One region of the Bradyrhizobium nivariense genome, then DNA from elsewhere that is predicted to be linked to it. Evidence: riboswitches for the same ligand, from Rfam matches in the RefSeq annotation. Region 1 holds a riboswitch; the other holds the start of a gene.
What was found. A riboswitch is a leader RNA that binds a small molecule or an ion and turns the genes downstream of it on or off. The one in region 1 is predicted to bind S-adenosylmethionine.
Positions count from the first base shown of each region.

Region 2: another riboswitch for S-adenosylmethionine. It lies ahead of metX (homoserine O-acetyltransferase MetX); the one in region 1 lies ahead of QCM77_RS39885 (O-succinylhomoserine sulfhydrylase).

Region 1 covers NZ_JARWCR020000084.1:28,118-33,280, reverse strand. Annotated here, with positions in the region: gene QCM77_RS39895 (hypothetical protein) at 119-1,171, opposite strand; gene QCM77_RS39890 (2'-deoxycytidine 5'-triphosphate deaminase) at 1,363-2,469, opposite strand; SAM riboswitch at 2,579-2,658, shown strand; gene QCM77_RS39885 (O-succinylhomoserine sulfhydrylase) at 2,733-3,920, shown strand; gene QCM77_RS39880 (SGNH/GDSL hydrolase family protein) at 4,029-5,021, opposite strand; gene QCM77_RS39875 (SGNH/GDSL hydrolase family protein) at 5,034-5,163, opposite strand, start outside.
Region 2 covers NZ_JARWCR020000029.1:29,758-34,920, reverse strand. Annotated here, with positions in the region: gene QCM77_RS23110 (prephenate/arogenate dehydrogenase family protein) at 1-732, opposite strand, end outside; gene hisC (histidinol-phosphate transaminase) at 729-1,823, opposite strand; gene QCM77_RS23100 (chorismate mutase) at 1,858-2,706, opposite strand; SAM riboswitch at 2,912-2,991, shown strand; gene metX (homoserine O-acetyltransferase MetX) at 3,082-4,284, shown strand; gene metW (methionine biosynthesis protein MetW) at 4,300-4,962, shown strand; gene QCM77_RS23085 (alpha/beta fold hydrolase) at 5,001-5,163, opposite strand, start outside.

The DNA of each region.
Region 1 (5,163 bases):
TGTGCCAATAAACTTGTTCGCGCGCAGGGCGCAACGAGAAGCTTGTTAGCACGGCACGCAGCGATTCCTCCTGCGCCTGATGCAGGCGTGCCCTGCGGCAGTGCATTTCATGGTGGAATTACCCGATGCGCCAGACCAGCGGCGGGCGACCGCCTGCCGTCGGGCGCAGGTGCACGCCGATGTGCCGGCCGCATCCGGCTGCGAGCCCTTCGAACAGCCCCGCCAGCACCTTGGCGCAGGCGGGGTGATAATCGGCGACGTCGTCCATCAGCTTCCAGCTCTGCTGACGGATTTCGAACGTGCCTTCGGACTGCGTTGCCTCAGTCGCATCGTCCTGCGCGACAAACAGCGCGTCGAGGAACGTCGCGAATTCGCTCGCACCGCCGCGGCCCATCGACAGCGCCGCAGCGACCTCATCGAAGTATTGCATCCCTATCAGCTTGCCAGTGAGGTGCAGGAGATAGCCGGCATCCTCAGGGCCGAACAGCTGCACCATCACCGGCGCGGCGGTGCGGACATAGTCCATCGCATAGTTGCGATAGGCTTTTTCGAGCCGCGGTTTCGGCCAGCTTGCGACGGGAAGAGCCGGCGCGGACTTCGCATCGAACAGCGGCGCTTCGAGATGCCGCGCGAACACCAGGCGCTGGTCGAGCTCGAGCGGATGATCGTATTGATGGTAATAACCTTCGAGCCCGTCCTGGCCGTCGACGCTCTGCTTGGTGCACACAAAGCCCAGGCGGAGATCACCGAGCGCGACACCGTTGTTGGCGTGCCAGCCGCGCAGCATCGCGCGCGACACTTCGCCCGGCACGCCGCAGATGGCAGTGCCCTTCCAGATCCAGCGCGGCGGCGGATAGCGGATCCAGGCCTTGGTGTCGCTCTCATGCATGTATTCGACATGCACGCCGCCGATCCAGTTCGAGAGGTAGTGATATTGCGCGGCGGCGACGGCTGGCGGCAGATGGCTCAGCCCGAGCTTTTGCAGTCCCGGCAGGAAGCGCTCCTGCTGCTGGCGGCGGAACACGCGGAAGACGAACTCCGCAGCATCCGCCGTGCCGCGCCTCGTGACCACGGTGAGGATCAGGCCGGTGAAGTAGGCGTGATAGAGATCGGCAACCGCGCGCCAGCGTTTCCATTGAGCTTCCTGCGCGGGGACTGATGCGGCGGTCATGTTCGCTCCCGGCTTGTTGTTTTGCCGGAGTGTGTCATCGCGGATGGAGCTGTGCAACCGGACACGCATTCGCTGTCATCGCCCGGCGAAGACCGGGCGATCCAGTATTCCAGAGACGGCCGTGATTGAACCGAGAGGCCGCAGCGTACTGATTCCCCGCTTTCGCGGGGAGTGACGGCGGAGGATGATTGCTACACCCTGAAATGCTTCGACAGCTTCAGGCCCTGTGCCTGGTAGTTCGAGCCGATGCGCTGGCCGTACATCGCGTCGGGGCGCGCCAGCATCTTCTCGTAGACGAGGCGGCCGACGATCTGGCCGTGCTCGAGGATGAAGGGCACTTCGCGCGAGCGCACTTCGAGCACGGCGCGCGATCCCAGCCCGCCCGCACCGGCATAGCCGAAGCCGGGATCGAAGAATCCGGCATAATGCACCCGGAATTCGCCGACCAGCGGATCGAACGGCACCATCTCCGCGGCGTAATCGGGCGGCACCTGCACCGCCTCTTTCGACGCGAGGATATAGAACTCGCCGGGATCGAGGATCAGGTTGCCGTCGGGACGCGCCGAGATCGGCTCCCAGAAGTCCTCGACGGAATAGCCGGCGCGGCGATCGACGTCGATGACGCCGGTGTGGCGCTTGGCGCGATAGCCGACGAAACCGCCGCTCTTTTCGCCGGAGAGATCGACGGACACCGCGACGCCGCCGGTGAGATCGGCATCGTCGACGTCGACCAGACGCTCGGTCGCATGCAGCGCCTCGAGGTCGTCGATGTTGAGGATGGCGTCTCCCGTGCGGAAGCGCACCTGGCTCAGGCGCGAGCCCTCGCTGACCAGCACCGGGAACGTCTTCGGGCTGATCTCGGCATAAAGCGGACCGTGATAACCGGCACCGATCATGTCGAAGCGGCGGGTGCCGTCGGCGATCACGCGGGTGAAAACGTCGAGCCGGCCGGTCGAGCTTTTCGGGTTGGCGGCCGCGACGATCTCCGGCGGCAGCGCGAGGCTTTCGAGCAGCGGCACGATGTAGACGCAGTTGGTCTCCAGCACCGCGCCGTCGGCGAGGCTGAACTCGTGCAGCTTCAATTCGTCGATGCGTTCGGCGACCGTCGCGCCGGGACCCGGGAGGAAGCTGGCACGGACGCGATAGGCGATGTCACCGAGACGCAGGTCGAGGCTCGCCGGCTGGATCTGGCTTTCGACGAAGTCGTAGGCGGGCAGGATGAGGCCAGCCTCCGCCATCGCCGCGATCATGCGGTCGGGCAGGATACCATTGGCATTGGCGGCGACCGTGAACGTCAACCGGGGGTCCTCATCAGGGGTCGAATGCGTCAGGACATGCGGAAAATACAGTTTTTTACGGCTAGCCGATGGACGCCTTGACGGAAAGGGCATTGCGGAATATGAGCATCACTTATCCCGTGGTGATTTGAGCCGGCCGGCTTGCAGCCACGTTAAATAAGTCGCTAAACAGGCCGGGGACCTCTGTGATCCCGGCCAGTGGAGATTTCCAGGCCGGTTTTTTTGTGACCGTTTTCGCATCGACGGTCACGTCGGAGGTACCTATGTCGAAGTCGCCTGCCACCTACCGTCCCGAAACCCGCCTGGTCCATGCCGGCACCCTGCGCTCGCAATATGGCGAGACCTCGGAGGCGCTGTTCCTGACCCAGGGCTACGTCTACAACAGCGCCGAGGAGTGCGAGGCGCGGTTCAAGGGCGAGGACCCCGGCTTCATCTATTCGCGCTACTCCAACCCGACCATCTCGATGTTCGAGCGCCGCATGATCGAGCTCGAAGGCGCCGAAGCGGCACGTTCGGCCGCAACTGGCATGGCCGCTGTGACGACCGCGATCCTGGCACCGCTGAAGGCCGGCGATCACGTCGTGGCCTCGCGCGCGCTGTTCGGCTCGTGCCTCTATGTCGTGCAGGATTTGTTGCCGCGCTACGGCATCGAGACCACGCTGGTCGACGGCCTCGATCTCGACCAATGGCAGCGCGCGCTGAAGCCGAACACCAAGACGTTCTTCCTGGAGAGCCCGACCAATCCGACGCTCGACGTGCTCGACATTCCCGGGATTGCCGAGATCGCGCACAAGGGCGGCGCGCGGCTCGTCGTCGACAACGTGTTCGCCACCCCGATCTGGCAGAGCCCGCTCGCGCTCGGCGCCGACGTCGTGGTCTATTCCGCGACCAAGCACATCGACGGCCAGGGCCGCTGTCTCGGCGGCATCATCCTGTCCTCGGAAGCGTTCATCGCCGAGCACATCCACAATTTCATGCGCCAGACCGGCCCGTCGATCTCGCCGTTCAACGCCTGGGTCCTGCTCAAGGGCCTGGAGACGCTCGCCGTGCGCGTGCGCGCGCAGACCGAGACGGCGGCGCGCATCGCGGACGTGCTGGCGAGCCATCCGAAGATTTCGCGGCTGGTGTTTCCCGGCCGCGCCGATCATCCGCAGGCAGCACTGGTGAAGAAGCAGATGCGCGGCGGCTCGACGCTGGTCGGCCTCGAGGTCAAGGGCGGCAAGGCTGCGGCGTTCCGCGTGCTCAACGAGCTCAAGCTGGCGAAGATCTCGAACAATCTCGGCGATGCCAAGAGCCTCGTCACGCATCCGGCCACGACGACGCATCAGCGCCTCAAGCCGGAGGACCGCGCCGCGCTCGGCATCAGCGAGGGATTCATCCGCTTCTCGGCGGGGCTCGAGCATGCGGATGACCTGATCGAGGATCTGACCGCGGCGCTGGAGAAGGCGTGAGCTTGAATCGTAGGGTGCGTTAGCCGAAGGCGTAACCCACCTCCTTGATCTCCGCGGCAACAGAAGTGGTGGGTTACGCCTTCGCCTAACCCACCTACGACACCGAGCTTACATCGGCCGATAGGTCCGCACGTCCGCCGGCACGTTCACCCCGAGCTTGATCTGGCCGACGGAACGGATGATGTCGTCGCCGAGGAGCTGGGCGAAGCAGGCGTAGCCCCAATCGTTCATGTGCAGGCCGTCGGCGATGACGAAGCTCTCGACCGGAATCGATTGCTTCTCGTGCCAGTCGCGCATCACCTCGAAGCGCGGGAAAATGCCGACGTGACGGAGCTCGGCGACCTTGCCGAGCAGCTTCACCATCTTGCCGGCGCTCTCCGCACGCTGGTTGACGGCCGGAGAATATTGCGGATCGACCAGCACGACGTCGGCATCGCCGGCGGCCTGGATGCGGCTGATGCCCTCCTCGACCATCTTCGCGGTATCGGCGGGATCGAGATTGCGCAGCACGGCATTGGTGCCGACCTGCCAGATCACCAGATCCGGATGCAAATCAATCACCTCCTTCTGGAGCCGCTTCATCATCTCGGGCGCATCCTCGCCGCCGACGCCGGCATTGGTGACGGTGATGTTGGCGGTCGGATAGTGCCGGTGCAGCTGCGCGGCAAGGCGATTGGGATAGTTGAACTCCGGCGAGCTCGCGCCGAATCCCGCGGTCGACGACGAGCCGAACGCGACGATGACGACGGGCTGGCCGGCGACGAGCTTGCCCGCGACATGCGGCAGCGAGCCCATCGCCTTCGCGCCGCCCTTCGGCGACAGGCAGGGGACGCGGCTGAAGATGTCGCCGGCGGATTTCGCGACCTGTTTCACCTTGTCGATGGCGCGCGTCGTGATGCCGCGCTGGTCGGGAGACGTCACGGCGACGGTGGTCTGGGACGGTGAAGCGGGAGCGGGATTAGCCGACTGCTGCGGGGCGGGCGTTGCCTGCGCGGCCTGCGCCTGCGCGCGCGCCTCCGAGGCCGGACTCAGCAACAGCAGCATTGCTGCTGCAGGCGCAGCCAGCCATGCCGTCAGGCAAAAAGGGCGGAAAGAACTCATTAACGCTAGACCTCAATTCTGCTGCTGGGCTGGCTCCAGATGGGCTGCGTCAATCACGAATTGTGCCAACGCCCGGCCAAGGCAATCATGGACCTGTTTCGCCAGCTCAGGCCCGCGCGACGGGCTGAACAGGTCGAACTGC
Region 2 (5,163 bases), on a different contig from region 1:
GGCGAGGAAGACGTCGCGCCACATCGTCGGATCGGAGGCCGCGATGCGGGTGAAATCGCGAAAACCGCCGGCGGAGAATTTTATGACCTCCGACTCCGTCACCTGCGCCAGCTCGTCGGCGGTGCCGACGATTGTGTAGGCGATCAGATGCGGCAGATGGCTGGTAATCGCGAGCACGAGATCATGATGATCCGGCGTCATGACCTCGACCTTGGCGCCCATCGCCGCCCAGAACGCGCGCAGGCGATCGGTGGCAGCGGCATCAACGCCCTCCGGCGGGGTGAGGATGCACCAGCGGTTGATGAAGAGCTCGGCGAAGCCCGAATCGGGGCCCGAATGCTCGGTCCCAGCGACGGGATGCGCCGGCACGAAATGAATGCCCTTCGGCAGGTGCGGCGCCATATCCCTGACGATGGCGCCTTTGACCGAGCCGACGTCGGAGATGATCGCGCCGGGCTTGAGATGCGCGGCGATCTCCTGCGCCACCGGCCCGCAGGCGCCGACGGGAATGCAGAGGATGACGAGGTCGGCGTCCTTCACCGCTTCTGCATTGGTCGCCACGACCTGATCGACGATGCCGAGCTCCAGCACGCGTGCGCGCGTCTTCTCCGAGCGCGCGGTGGTGACGATCTCGCCGGCCAGGCCTTGGAGCTTTGCAGCGCGCGCGATCGAGCCGCCGATCAGGCCGAAGCCGATCAGCGCGACGCGCTGGAAGTGCGGGTTCGCGCTCATCTGCCGGCCATGAAATCGCGCAGGCCCTCGACGACGAGGCGGTTGGCCTCCTCGGTTCCGATGGTCATGCGCAGCGAATGCGGCAGGCCGTAGTTCTTCAAGCCGCGCAGCGCCAGCCCACGCTTGGTGAGGAAGGCATCGGCCGCGTCCGAGGTCTTGCCCTCGGTCGGGAAGTGGATCAGCACGAAATTCGCGACGCTCGGCGTCACCTTCAGCCCGAGCTTGCCGATCTCCTCGGTCAGCCAGTTGCGCCAGGTCTCCGTGAACTGCTTCGACATGGCCTGGTGCGCGGTGTCCTCGATCGCGGCAACGGCAGCGTACATCGCCGGCGTCGACACGTTGAAAGGACCGCGGATGCGGTTGACCGCGTCGATGATGTGCTCGGGGCCGAACATCCAGCCGACGCGCAGCGCCGCAAGACCATGGATCTTGGAGAAGGTGTGCGTCACCACCGTGTTCTCGGTCGTCGCGACGAGCTCGATCCCCATCTCGTAATCGTTGCGCGAGACGTAGTCGGAATAGGCGGCGTCGAGCACCAGCAGGACGTGCGACGGCAGGCCGGCGCGCAAACGCTTGACCTCGTCGAACGGCAGATAGGTTCCGGTCGGGTTGTTGGGGTTGGCGAGCCAAACCAGTTTGGTGCGCGGCGTCACCGCCTTGAGAATGGCATCGACATCGGCGGTGAGGTTCGTCTCCGCTGCGACGACGTTCCTCGCACCGACCGCCATGGTGGCGATCGGGTAGACCAGGAATCCATGCGTGGTGGAGATCGCCTCGTCGCCCGGGCTGAGATAGGTGTGGGCGAGCAGGTTGAGGATCTCGTCCGAACCGGCGCCGCAGATGATGCGGTTGGGATCGAGCCCGAAGGTGCGGCCGATCGCTTCGCGCAGCACGCGCGAGGTGCCTTCCGGATAGTCTTCCAGATGATCCGCTACGTGCTTGAACGCCGCGATCGCCTTCGGTGAGGGCCCGAACGGCGTCTCGTTGGCCGAGAGCTTGAACACCTTGCGGCCCGGCTCGGCGACCGGGCTCTTGCCGGGCGTGTAGGGCGCAATATCGAGAATGCCGGGATTCGGCACGGGGCGTGACATCTTCAACTCCGGAGTGGCCTAAGCGGTTCGCGACTTACGATTTCGACCCGGTCGGGGGCACCGTATAGCGCGTTGCGTGGCTGCCGACGAGGGCCGTGGAGCGCACTGAGGCCCCCGCTTCGATCAGGGCAGCCTTGATCTTGTCGAGGCTGCTCGCCGCGGTGATCGAGACCAGCAGCGCGGCGCCATCGAAGGCGGTATCGGGCACGGCCACGATCTCGGCGAGCGGCGACAGGGCGCGCGCGACCTCGGCGTTCCACCCCGACACGCGCACGCTGAAGGTCTCGACCTCCGTCACCAGGGCGCTGTCGGCGACGCGCGAGACCGCGAACACGGGCAACGCCGCCGGATGGTCGGCGCGCTCGACGAAGGGTAGCCGCGCGATGATCTTTGGCGCGCCGCTTTCCTCCAGCGACAGCCACCACGGCGTGCGGCTCGAGGTCGCCGACACCAGCGCCAGGTCGCCCTTGGACTTCGCGACCGCCTCGACCGCCGCCTGCGCGCTGAAATGCGCGACGTAAGGCACAGTGAAGCCGAAATGGAAGCGCGCGGAATCACGCATGGCCGGCTCGCTCGCCGAGATGTCGGCGTGTACCGAGAACGGCGCCTGGACATAGGTGAAGGTCGCGATGATGACACGCCAGATGCTCTCGACTGTGTCGAGCGGCAGGATGCCGCGATGGCGCTGGACGAGGTCACGCATCATGGCGGCCTCGCGCGCCGGGCGGAACGCGGAGCCGACCTCCTGGGTCTGCTTCACCTGGATCAGGCGGTCGATGATGTCGCCGCGCTGCATGAGGAGGCGATGCATGCCCTCGTCGATCGCGTCGATCTCCTTGCGCAATTCCTGGAGCGATGGTGGAGCGGGCGGACGTTGGGACATATCTGACAGGCGTTTGTTGAGAGCCGTTCCAATGCGGATCAGTCGAGCCGTCACCGCTGCGATCGATGTCCTGATTAGGCAGTCAGGGCGGCGAAAGCAAAGAGAAATGCAAAGGGAAATCGGGCCCTTTCCGCCGGCGGCGCGACAGGCGAATTTGGTTGATCCGGACCGCGACTTGACGAAAACCGTCCAAGCCGGTAGTTTTTGCCCGTTCCGTGGTCATTTGAGCCGGCCGGCTTGCAGCCACGTTAAAAAACTCGCTAAACAGGCCGGGGACCCTTTCGATCCCGGCCGAACCTATCGTTCAGGCCGGGTTTTTCATGGCCTGATGTCAATGCGGTCACCACTACGATCGCAAACGAGGTCGATGGTCAGATGGTTGGCGTCCAGTCAATTCCGAGTCCCGCGATCACTGCCGACGAGCGGTCGCACGAGGTGGATCATCCGAGCTCGCAGGTCGCGCAGTTCGGCACGGAGCAGCCGCTGCGGCTCGATTGCGGTGTCGATCTCAGCCCGTTCCAGATCGCCTACCAGACCTATGGCGAGCTCAACGCCGATCGCTCCAACGCCGTTCTGCTCTGCCATGCGCTGACCGGCGACCAGCATGTCGCCAACGTACATCCCGTCACCGCCAAGCCCGGTTGGTGGGAGACCCTGGTCGGCCCGGGCCGCCCGCTTGATCCTCAACACTACTTCATCATCTGCTCCAACGTGATCGGCGGTTGCATGGGCTCGACCGGTCCGGCTTCGATCAATCCCGCGACCGGCAAGGTTTGGGGCCTTGATTTCCCTGTCATCACCATCCCCGACATGGTGCGCGCGCAGGCGATGCTGATCGACCGGCTCGGCATCGACACGCTGTTCGCGGTCGTCGGCGGCTCGATGGGCGGCATGCAGGTGCTGCAATGGACCGCGGCGTATCCGAGCCGCGTGTTCTCCGCGCTGGCGATTGCCTGCTCGACGCGGCACTCGGCGCAGAACATCGCGTTCCACGAGCTTGGCCGGCAGGCCGTGATGGCCGATCCCGATTGGCACAGTGGCGGCTATGCCGATCACGGCCTCCATCCGCATCGCGGGCTCGCCGTCGCGCGGATGGCGGCGCACATCACCTATCTCTCGGACGCCGCGCTGCATCGAAAATTCGGCCGCCGCATGCAGGACCGCGAGCTGCCGACCTTCTCGTTCGACGCCGACTTCCAGGTCGAGTCCTATCTGCGCTACCAGGGCTCGTCCTTCGTCGAGCGCTTCGACGCCAACTCCTATCTCTACCTGACCCGTGCGATGGATTATTTCGACATCGCCGGCGACCATGGCGGGGTGCTGGCGAAGGCGTTCGCTGGAATCCAGACCCGCTTCTGCGTGGTCTCCTTCACCAGCGACTGGCTGTTCCCGACCTCGGAATCGCGGGCGCTGGTGCACGCGCTGAATGCCTCGAGCGCGCGGGTGTCGTTCGCCGAGATCGAGACCGATCGCGGTCACGACGCCTTCCTGCTCGACGTGCCCGAATTCTTCGATATCTCCCGCGCCTTCCTGCAATCGGCAGGCAAGGCGCGCGGGCTCGCCGCCAGGAATGCTTAACAAGGACGGCTAGCCATGTCTGTACAGGAAGCGTTGCCGCTGGGTGGCCTTGCGACCGGGCAATCCGGTCAGTTTCGCGCCGACCATGTGCTAGTCGCCGAGATGGTCAAGCCGGGCTCGAAGGTGCTCGACGTCGGCTGTGGCGAGGGCGACCTGCTCCAGCTGCTGGAGACCCGCGGCATCGACGGCCGCGGCATCGAGCTGTCGCGCGAGGGCGTCAACCGCTGCGTCGCCAAGGGGCTCGCGGTGGTGCAGGGCGATGCCGACACCGACCTGGTGAATTATCCGGATGACGCCTTCGACTACGTGATCCTGTCGCAGACGCTGCAGGCGACGCGGCAGCCGAAAGTGGTGCTGGAGAATTTGCTGCGCATCGGCCGCCGCGCCATCGTGTCGTTCCCGAATTTCGGCTTCTGGAAGATGCGGCTCCAGCTCCTGATCGGTGGCCACATGCCGCGCACGGAAAATCTGCCGGCAAGCTGGTATGACACCGCCAACATCCATTTCTGCACCATCAAGGACTTCGTCGAGCTCTGTGACGCGATCGACGTCAAGATGGAGCGCTCGGTGGCGCTCGATCTCTATGGCCGTCCGGTGCCGCTGAACCTGCCCTGGTGGGTGTGGAACATGTTCGGCGAGCAGGCGGTGTTTCTGCTCACGCGGGGGCAGGGGAAGTAGCCGCTCGCAATGACGGCGCGTGTGGTGACACCTTGGCTCTAATGCGCGGCCAACGACCGCGCATCGCGCACCGGCCAGCGCCCGGCTTCCACCAGCGTCACGAACCGTTCCACGGTTTCGTTGAACAACGCGGGCTCTTCGAGATTGAGCACGTGGCCGGACTTCGGAAACATCGCGAGCCCCGCCGCAGGCAGATGCTTC